Regions from separate parts of the Corallincola holothuriorum genome, predicted to be linked through region 3. Evidence: predicted binding sites of a transcription regulator. Region 3 holds the regulator's gene; each other region holds the start of a gene.
The links. Region 3 encodes LexA, which represses DNA repair genes until DNA is damaged. Its sites were predicted from a motif close to TACTGTATNNNNATACAGTA; they were not measured.
Positions count from the first base shown of each region.

Region 1: a site for LexA is predicted at 1,951-1,970, ahead of recN (DNA repair protein RecN). Genes of this name have one in related genera too.
Region 2: a site for LexA is predicted at 1,348-1,367, ahead of recA (recombinase RecA). Genes of this name have one in related genera too.

Region 1 is NZ_QPID01000008.1:50,006-53,293, reverse strand. Features, by position in the region: gene dnaK (molecular chaperone DnaK) at 1-24, opposite strand, end outside; gene grpE (nucleotide exchange factor GrpE) at 246-857, opposite strand; gene nadK (NAD(+) kinase) at 1,000-1,881, shown strand; gene recN (DNA repair protein RecN) at 1,983-3,288, shown strand, end outside.
Region 2 is NZ_QPID01000002.1:524,593-527,880, reverse strand. Features, by position in the region: gene DU002_RS05265 (regulatory protein RecX) at 1-229, opposite strand, end outside; gene recA (recombinase RecA) at 259-1,299, opposite strand; gene mutS (DNA mismatch repair protein MutS) at 1,602-3,288, shown strand, end outside.
Region 3 is NZ_QPID01000003.1:386,605-389,892, forward strand. Features, by position in the region: gene DU002_RS07285 (MlaE family ABC transporter permease) at 1-1,070, opposite strand, end outside; gene lexA (transcriptional repressor LexA) at 1,263-1,895, shown strand; gene DU002_RS07295 (hypothetical protein) at 1,892-2,419, shown strand; gene coxB (cytochrome c oxidase subunit II) at 2,823-3,288, shown strand, end outside.

The DNA.
Region 1 (3,288 bases), on a different contig from region 3:
GTCAATCCCGATGATTTTACCCATTTGTACGTTCTCCAACAAAAACCTGTACATTTCATTGCTAACAAAGGTGGGGTCGTTGAAACCCTTTTCAAGCGTAGGGTGAAATTTTTTTTCACTTTCTTACAGAAACAAAAAAAAACAACAGCAAAACAGTTTGTTAACAAGGTTTATTGATTAAGCTTCAAACATAAAAAAAGCCGCCCATGCGACTTTTTTTTCAGAAATTTAAGGTTTATCGCCGATTAAGCTTCTGTATCGATGCCGCTGGCCGGCGCTTTAGCAACCATCACCATGGCTGGACGTAACAGGCGTCCATTTAGCTCATAACCTTTTTGCATCACCAGCATCACGGTATTTGGCGCATGGTCAGGGCTCTCTTGCATTGACATCGCCTGATGCTGTTCAGGATTGAAAGTCTGACCCACAGGGTCTAGCTGGACAACGCCATGCTTAGCAACAGCATCCATCAACCCTTTCATGGTCAACTCGACACCTTCAATCATCGGCTTGATGGCATCGTTTTCGGCATCAGCGAGCTGTAAGCCTCTTTCCAGGTTGTCGATGACGCTTAACATGTCGCCAGCAAATTTCTCAAGAGCAAACTTACGGGCTTTCTCGCTGTCTTGCGCGGCGCGACGGCGCGCATTGTCCGCTTCTGCCATCGCTCGCAATACAGATTCTTGCTGTTCTTCTACCTTAGCGTTAGACGCAGCCAAAGCAGCTTCCAACTCAGCTATACGCTCTTCAGCACTCAGCAATTGACCTTCCTCTACTTCTACTTCAGCAGCGGGTTCAACTTGCTCAATCGTCTGCTCAACCACTTCTTGATCTGACGGGGTGTTCTTATCGCTCATAAAATCTCCAGAAAAGCCGTTTCATACCCTCGGCTTGAGGCTGCTGACTATTATGGGGATTGATCGCTTTGTTTCAAGGCAAGACTTGCTGCTAATCGGCGCCCAAGTATACTGAGCAGGTACTTACCGAGGCTGTAGCCAAATGAAAAAGCCGTTTCAAACCGTTGGATTAATAGGTAAACCCCACCATGAAGGGGCGAACCAGACACTTCTGCAATTGCATAAATTTCTCACTCAACGTGGCTTGAATGTCGTCGTAGAAGAGCGTGTTGCAACGGAATTGGCGATAACCGATGTCGACGCTGTCGATCTGGTTCAGTTAGGCGAGCGCTGCGATTTGGCCATTGTTGTCGGTGGTGACGGTAATATGCTTGGCGCCGCACGAGTGTTATCGCGTTTTGATGTGGGTGTTGTTGGCGTTAACCGTGGCAACCTGGGCTTTCTAACCGATCTCAGTCCTGACGAATACGAACAACCCCTGACCGAAATTCTCAGCGGTGACTATCAACTCGAACAACGCTACCTATTGGAAGCCGAGGTGTATCGCCACGGCCGCCTAAAAAGTAGTAACACCGCAGTGAATGAGGCGGTACTCCACCCCGGTAAGATCGCCCACATGATCGATTTTGAGGTGCTGATCAATGACCATTTTGTCTTCCAACAGCGCTCTGATGGCCTAATTATCTCCACCCCAACGGGTTCAACCGCCTATTCGTTATCCGGCGGAGGTCCAATCATGATGCCATCACTGGATGCCTTGGTATTAACGCCGATGTTTCCCCACACACTTTCGGCACGCCCCATCGTTGTCGATGGTGATAGTGTTATTACGCTGCGGGTTTCAGACGGCAATGAGGACAATCTGCAGGTCAGCTGTGATGGCCACGTGACGCTATCAGTGATGCCTGGAGACGAAATAAAACTGCGTAAACACAAAGCGCCGCTGACCCTGCTTCACCCCAACTGCTATGACTACTATGAAGTGCTACGTACCAAATTGGGCTGGAGTAGCAGCCTGTTTTAACAGCAACAAACGCACACCTTTCATACAAAAAGTTTGCAAACCACCCAAAGTACTGTATACATATACACATACTGTATGTGTATACATGTTTTGAGGTTTCTATGCTGCAGCAACTTACTATCAACAATTTCGCCATTGTCAGCCATACCGACGTTGAACTTAAGTCAGGTATGACAACCATCACAGGTGAAACCGGAGCGGGTAAATCTATCGCCATTGACGCGCTGGGATTATGCCTAGGGGATAGAGCGGATGCCTCAGCCGTTAGACCTGGTGCAAAAAAGAGTGATATCTCGGCACGCTTTGGGTTGACTAAGAACGCGGCAGTACATGAATGGCTGGAACAACATGATCTAGACGCCGATGACAACGAATGCATCATTCGTCGCGTCATCAGCGCAGAAGGCCGCTCTCGTAGCTACATAAATGGTCAGCCGGTGCCGCTACAGCAGCTGAAACAACTCGCTCCTATGCTAGTAAGCATCCACGGCCAGCATGCCCACCAAACCTTGCTAAAAAGCGACCAACAAAGGTTGCTTCTGGATAGATTTGCTGGCCATCACAGTAAATTGGATACCGTGGCAGCGAGTTATCAACTGTGGAAAAAATTAGGTAAGCAGATCCATACGTTGCAGGAATCACAGCTACAACGTGAATCAAGACGCCAGCTTCTGCAGTACCAGGTCGATGAATTGGATCAGTTTGCGCTCGAAGAGGGTGAGTACGAGCAGATCGAACAGGATCATAAACGCCTGTTTAATGGCCAGAGTTTACTTGATGGCGCCAACAACGCAGCCCATCTGTTAAGCGAAGATGAACAGGTCAACGCCTGCCAATTAGTCAGGCAAGTTCTCAATCAAGTCATTGAACTCAGTGAAACAGATCAAAAATTAGCGCCGGTAGTGAGTCTACTAAACGACGCGCAAATACAATTGGAGGAAGCAAGTCATGAACTTAATGCCTACAGTGAAAGCATCGAACTGGACCCGTCGCAACTGCAACAACTGGACGAACGCTTGTCGGCCGCGCTGCAGTTGGCACGCAAGCACCAAGTCAACCCCAACCACCTCCCGCAACAGCATAAAGAGTTAGTTGAAGAGCTTGCCGAGCTAACTGGCGCTGATGACCAATTAGAAGCGCTCCAACAGGAGCAGCAGATCGCCTGGCAAGAGTATTGTGATGAGAGTGACGTATTGCATCAACTTCGCTTAACTGCTGCAGCACAGCTGTCGGAGCAAGTGACACTGGCCATACGGGAACTAAACATGCCCAAAGGATTGTTTAGTGTCGAATGTGTCTCTTTGAAAAACGACAAAGCAGCGGTTCATGGTAGAGATGAGATCCAATTTCTAGTCAGTACTAACCCTGGTCAACAACCACAACCTTTATCAAAAGTCGCCTCTGGCG
Region 2 (3,288 bases), on a different contig from region 3:
ACGTCTTATCAATACCCCGTTGAATTAACTCTGCTCTGATCCGCTGCGGCCCATACCCTTGCTGACTGCGGCGACGAATGTAACTATCGCAAAAGCGAGGTTCATCGAGCCAACCGTGCTCTGCACACTTGTCTAGGACGGTGGCGATGTCAGAAGAAGAAAAGCGCCGTTGGCGAAGCTTATTCGCCAACTCTTGGTGGGAGTGATCACGCCGCGCAAGCAAGCGCATGGCGGCGTTTAAAGTGTCATTCTCTGAACTCAGAGTTCCTCTCCAATCTCAGCTAATTGCTCCTCTTCTTGAGCAGCTTTCGGCTTAAGCAACAGCATATCGCGAAGTTTCGCCTCTATCGTCTGCGCTACCTCGGTATTTTCCTTGAAATAACGCAGCGCATTCGCTTTACCCTGACCCACTTTGTCGCCGTTATAACTATACCAGGCACCCGCTTTTTCGATCAGTTTGTGTTGTACACCCAGATCAATCAGCTCACCCACTTTAGATACGCCTTCCCCGTACATGATTTGAAATTCTGCCTGCTTAAACGGAGGAGCCACCTTATTCTTCACGACCTTTACGCGAGTTTCATTACCGACAACTTCGTCGCCATCTTTCACTGCACCCGTGCGACGAATGTCCAAGCGAACCGAAGAGTAAAACTTCAGTGCATTACCACCCGTCGTCGTCTCAGGGTTACCGAACATAACACCGATCTTCATTCTGATCTGGTTGATGAAAATACATAGAGTGTTAGAGCGCTTAATGTTACCTGTCAGTTTACGCAGAGCCTGAGACATCAAACGTGCTTGCAAGCCAACATGGGTGTCACCCATATCTCCTTCAATCTCCGCTTTCGGCGTTAATGCTGCCACTGAGTCAACAATCACCACATCAACAGCGCCAGAGCGCACTAACATGTCACAGATCTCCAGAGCTTGCTCGCCGGTGTCAGGCTGTGACACAAGCAACTCATCAACATTCACACCGAGCTTGCCGGCATAAACAGGATCAAGAGCATGTTCTGCGTCGACAAAAGCGCAGGTCTTGCCAGCCTTTTGTGCTTGCGCAATCACTTCCAAAGTCAGTGTCGTTTTACCACTAGACTCCGGACCATAGATCTCAACAATACGGCCCATTGGCAAGCCACCAATGCCCAAAGCGATATCCAAACTAAGCGAACCAGTAGAGACTGATTCAATATCCAATGCCTGGGAGTCACCCAGTCGCATAATTGAACCTTTACCAAATTGACGTTCAATTTGTGACAGTGCTGCGGATAGCGCTTTAGACTTGTTGTTATCCATTATTTTCTCCAATTGAGCCAGCCGGCCCCTGACAATTACTGGCAAGTATACTGTATGAGCATACAGTATCAAGTCCTGTACAAAATAATTTTTTTAGTGCTTTATTTTCAAATTGTTAGCAATCTAATCAAAGATAGTCTCAGACCTATACAATGAGTTATTTGAATAGAATCATACGCAGTTATACAGGCCTTTGACTGTTGTTAACGGTTTCGGTTGTAATCAGGATCACGTATTCTATTGCCCATGAAAATGACCCCTGCGTCGCCACTCGCATAAGCCAACAGAGACATCGACAGTTCATGACCAGCAAGCAGCTTTCTGACGCCGTACTTTCCCAGCATACTCCTATGATGCAGCAATACCTGCGTTTAAAAGCTGAACAACCCGATATCCTGCTTTTTTACCGTATGGGGGATTTTTATGAACTGTTTTTCGACGATGCCAAACGTGCCAGTGAGCTGCTAGATATCTCATTGACTCATCGCGGCCGTTCAGCCGGAGATCCTATACCTATGGCTGGCGTGCCTTACCATGCAGTAGAAGGGTATCTTGCTCGTATGGTACAGCTCGGCGAGTCTGTCGCTATTTGCGAGCAGATTGGCGACCCGGCAACCAGTAAAGGGCCTGTTGAACGCAAAGTAGTACGCATTGTTACACCAGGCACGGTCACCGATGAAGCTTTATTGGAGGAGCGCCAAGATAATCTTCTCGCTGCCGTCTGCTACGGCTCTAGTAAACACGCAGAAACGTTCGGATACGCCACTTTAGATCTCAGCAGTGGCCGATTTCTAGTATGCGAACTGACCACTGAAGAAGCATTACTGGCAGAGATACAGAGAACACAGCCAGCAGAACTATTGCACCCCGAACAGTTTAATCCCCACTGGCTTGATAGTGTCAAAGGCCAGCGCCGGCGTCCAGAATGGGAGTTTGAACTTGCCACAGCACATAGTCAGTTGTGCCAGCAGTTCGGCACCCAAGATTTACAAGGGTTTGGCGTAGAATCTATGCCACAAGCGCTTTGTGCTGCTGGCGGCCTGCTGCAGTACGTCAAAGATACACAACGTACAGCTTTGCCTCATATCGATGCGATACAAGTTGAACAACATGATGACGCAGTCATTTTGGACGCCGCCACACGGCGAAATTTGGAATTAACACAGAATCTCGCTGGTGGGATCGAAAACACGCTCGCCACAATTCTTGATGGTACGGCAACAGCGATGGGGAGCCGTATGTTAAAGCGCTGGCTACATCGCCCACTGCGAGACCGCGCACTGATTAATGGTCGGCAAGAAGCGATCGCAACTCTGCTGGAAAGCATGGTGATTGACGAATTACAGTCGCTATTGAAAGGGGTCAGTGATATCGAACGGGCGCTGGCACGAGTAGCACTGCATACTGCTCGTCCAAGAGATTTCACCCGGCTGCGAGCAACCCTGGCCCTGTTACCCGAGCTGCATGAATTACTGGCGCCATTAGGCTGTGTAAAATTGGCCGCATTGCTGGCAAAGTGCCAACCGCAACCTGAGTTACATAACCTGTTGGTACAGGCGATCGTCGAGCAACCGCCTGTACTCATCAGAGACGGCGGCGTCATAGCCACTGGTTACAATGCAGAACTCGACGAATGGCGAACATTGGCTAAGAATGCTGGCCATTACCTGGAAGAACTCGAAGCAAGAGAGAAAGAGCGCACCGGGATCCCAACCCTAAAAGTTGGCTTTAATCGGGTACATGGCTACTACATAGAGATCAGCCGCAGTTACGCTGACTGTGTCCCTGCCGAATATGTGCGCCGCCAAACCCTGAAAAACAATGAGCGCTACATCATTCCTGAGTTAAAAGCGTATGAAGATAAAGTGCTCACCGCGCAAGGCAAGGCTTTAGCACTGGAGAAGCAGTTATACGAAGCGCTATTTGATCAGATCATGCCGCAACTAAAGTCGCTGCAGCAGATGGCACAAGCTTTAGCAGAAATTGATG
Region 3 (3,288 bases):
GCCGATACCACAGAGCGGGTAGTTGCTTGCCCGACGGCCATTGCATTACGTCCGCAATTAATGCCATTCATACAGCCTGCAACAGCGATTACCAGTGCGAATAGCACACTTTTAAGTAAGCCAATAGCGAAGTGGCGTAACGGCACCGTGGTGGTCATCTGTTCCACAAATTGGGTGAATGAGATATCGAGCATTAACTGAGATACTAGCGCGCCACCAAGAATACCTAGCGCCATGGAAAAAACGGTAAGCAACGGCAGCATGATTAACAGCGCGATAAAGCGGGGGAGCACCAAAAATTCGATGGGTCTAAGACCCATGGTTGTGAGTGCGTCGATCTCTTCATTCACCTGCATGCTGCCCAACTGCGCGGCGTAACTCGCGCCTGTGCGGCCCGCCATAATAATCGCTGTCATCATCGCGCCCATTTCACGTGCCATACCCAGCGCAACAAGAGAGGCGACGAAGATAGATGCGCCGAACTGTTGTAACTGCACGGCGCCAACGAAGGCTAAGATCATGCCGATCAGGATGCTGATTAAGGCGACAATGCCAAAGGCAGCGGGACCAGCGTCATGCATACAGTCGTACACGTCCTTGGCACGTATCTCGGCTTTGCCGACGCAGAGTTTGCCAACGGCGCTGATCAGCGCGCCGATGAAACTGAAACTGACTAAGATATTTTCCCAGCTCGCCAAGACCGAGTTACCTATGCGCTCAGCAAAGGTCGGCTGGTAAGTTGTTTGGTTTGGTCTATTGGCCGCATTAGATTGTGACTCTGCCAGCGCCAGAAGCTGCTGTGCGCCTTGAGGTAGGCGGCTGACATCTACATGCAGTCGATGCGCTTTTGCATATTCACTTACACGGCGAATAAGCACCACCAGCGCACTGTTCCAGCGGCCAATGTCGGCGTCGACGAATATGAGCGTTTCATCTGGAGTGACTTTTGATTTTAGGGCTTGTAGTAGATCGTCAACCCGATGATCGCCACGGCGTAATACCCAGTCACCTGTCAACTCTAACAGCCAGCCAGTACCGTCATCAGTTCGCCTGATGTTCAGCTCATGCACGTCACTTTCACCTTGAAAAGCCCTACGTAATGTCCTTGAGTCTGCCGCAGATCCACTATTTCTGCAAAATTCAAAGCGAATCAAGTTATTAATGTCACATAAAACAGTGATCAAAAAAACAGCAGTGATACTTGTCATGAATAAATACCTGTATATACTCACAGTATACTGTATGCAATCACAGGTATCTTTATGCGCCCATTAACACCACGGCAAGCTGAAATTCTTGCGTTGATTAAAGACAATATTGAAGCGACAGGCATGCCGCCAACTCGTGCGGAAATTGCACGCCGATTGGGATTTAAGTCTGCTAATGCCGCGGAAGAGCACCTCAAAGCACTGGCCAAAAAAGGTTTAATAGAGATCTTGGCGGGAACATCACGGGGTATTCGCGTGATCCCACAGGCGGATGATGAAGCGGCTGCAAACGATGATGGCTTACCTCTGATTGGTCAAGTGGCTGCCGGTACGCCTATCTTGGCGCAAGAACATGTTGAGGCGCATTACAAAGTCGATCCAGCCATGTTTCGGCCATCTGCAGACTTCTTACTGCGAGTACACGGTGACAGTATGAAGGATATTGGGATCCTCGAAGGCGACCTGCTGGCAGTGCACAAGACTGCGACGGCGCAGAATGGGCAGGTGGTAGTCGCTCGGGTGGGTGATGATGAGGTGACAGTTAAGCGTTTTGAAAAAAATGGCAAAGATGTGCTGTTGCATGCTGAAAATGAAGCCTACAGCCCGATTAAAGTCGATCTGGGTGTAGAGAACCTGGCCATTGAAGGGTTGGCTGTTGGTATCATTCGTAATGGAGAGTGGTTATGAACCCATTTGAGACAATGAATTTGCATACTCGCCAAATGACTGGCTCATTGGTAGCTGCACCGCAGCCAAAGCTAACGGGCAACCGCCGCCCGCAAAATAAGTGGCAATCGCGAGCGCAGATTGTGCCGGTTGAAGGCCAGCAATCAGCACTGTTAGAGACAATCAAACGTAGTCAACAAGCCAATAAATGGGTTGTATTGGTGGCTGCCCCTGATAAGCAGGTGACGCGTTGGTTGGTGGAAAATGGTGTGTGCGCCGAGCGACTGTTGCAAGTCCACCCCAAAGATGAGCAAGGTGTGATGTGTGCCGTGACTCAAGGCTTAGGCTCTACCACTTGTGGCTTGGTTATCGGCTGGACTGATCTACTTTCCGAAGCGCAGTGGCAGGCACTAACGGCCGAAGCAGCATGTTATGAAACGAATAGTGTGTTGTTTCATCGACAACATAATCATTGCCGGACGGCACGAGCATGGCCGTCAGCAACATCATCAAGTGAGATGATCGCCAGTGTGTTGGTCCATTGATCCCCCACAGTTTCAATGTACTTTCCGAAGCCGCCGCAAGGCGGCTTTTTTTGTACCTTTGAAAAACCTCCTAACACATTAGCTGCTAACTCTAGTTGCACAGACTTAATCACTCGTCAGGCTAAATATCACCATTTGGATGTGATTTAACCCGCAAACAGTTGGGCAGTTTGCTAACTTGCTCAAGTTTTTTGATTAATTTTTAGACGTATCGCTAATCGTGAACGATTCTTAATCAAGGCCTGATAGCTGCGACCGCGCCTATAAAAATTTAAATATGCGGTCTGTAGTGGCTACTGGGGTTTTGGGGTAAGCGCCTGTCGAACAGGTGTTTTTTGTAAGTGCGAGGAGAAGCCTCTTGATACGGATAGCCACACGCGTCGCGGCGGGGGCTGGCGCCCTATTGCCGTCATTTATCTCCGCCGAGGAGATGCCGCTAAATATGACTCAGGGTGTGACAGCCATTAGTCAGGACGTCTACCAGCTCCACATGACCATCTTCTACATCTGCTGCGTCATTGGCGTGCTTGTCTTCGGTGTGATGTTTTGGTCAATCATTCATCATCGCAAGTCCAAGGGAGTGAAACCGGCGCAGTTTCATGAAAGTACCAAGGTCGAGATCCTTTGGACTGCACTACCACTGCTTATTTTGGTTGGGATGGCGGTGCCAGCAACGCAAGTGTTGATCAATATGGAAGATACCACGGAAGCGGATGTCACCATTTTGGTGACGGGCTCGCAATGGAAGTGGCACTACAAGTATCTGGATGATGACGTTGAGTTCTATAGCCTGTTGGCGACACCCCGTGCCGAGATCGAAAACAAACTCGCCAAAACTGAAAACTATCTACTTGAGGTGGACCGCCCCC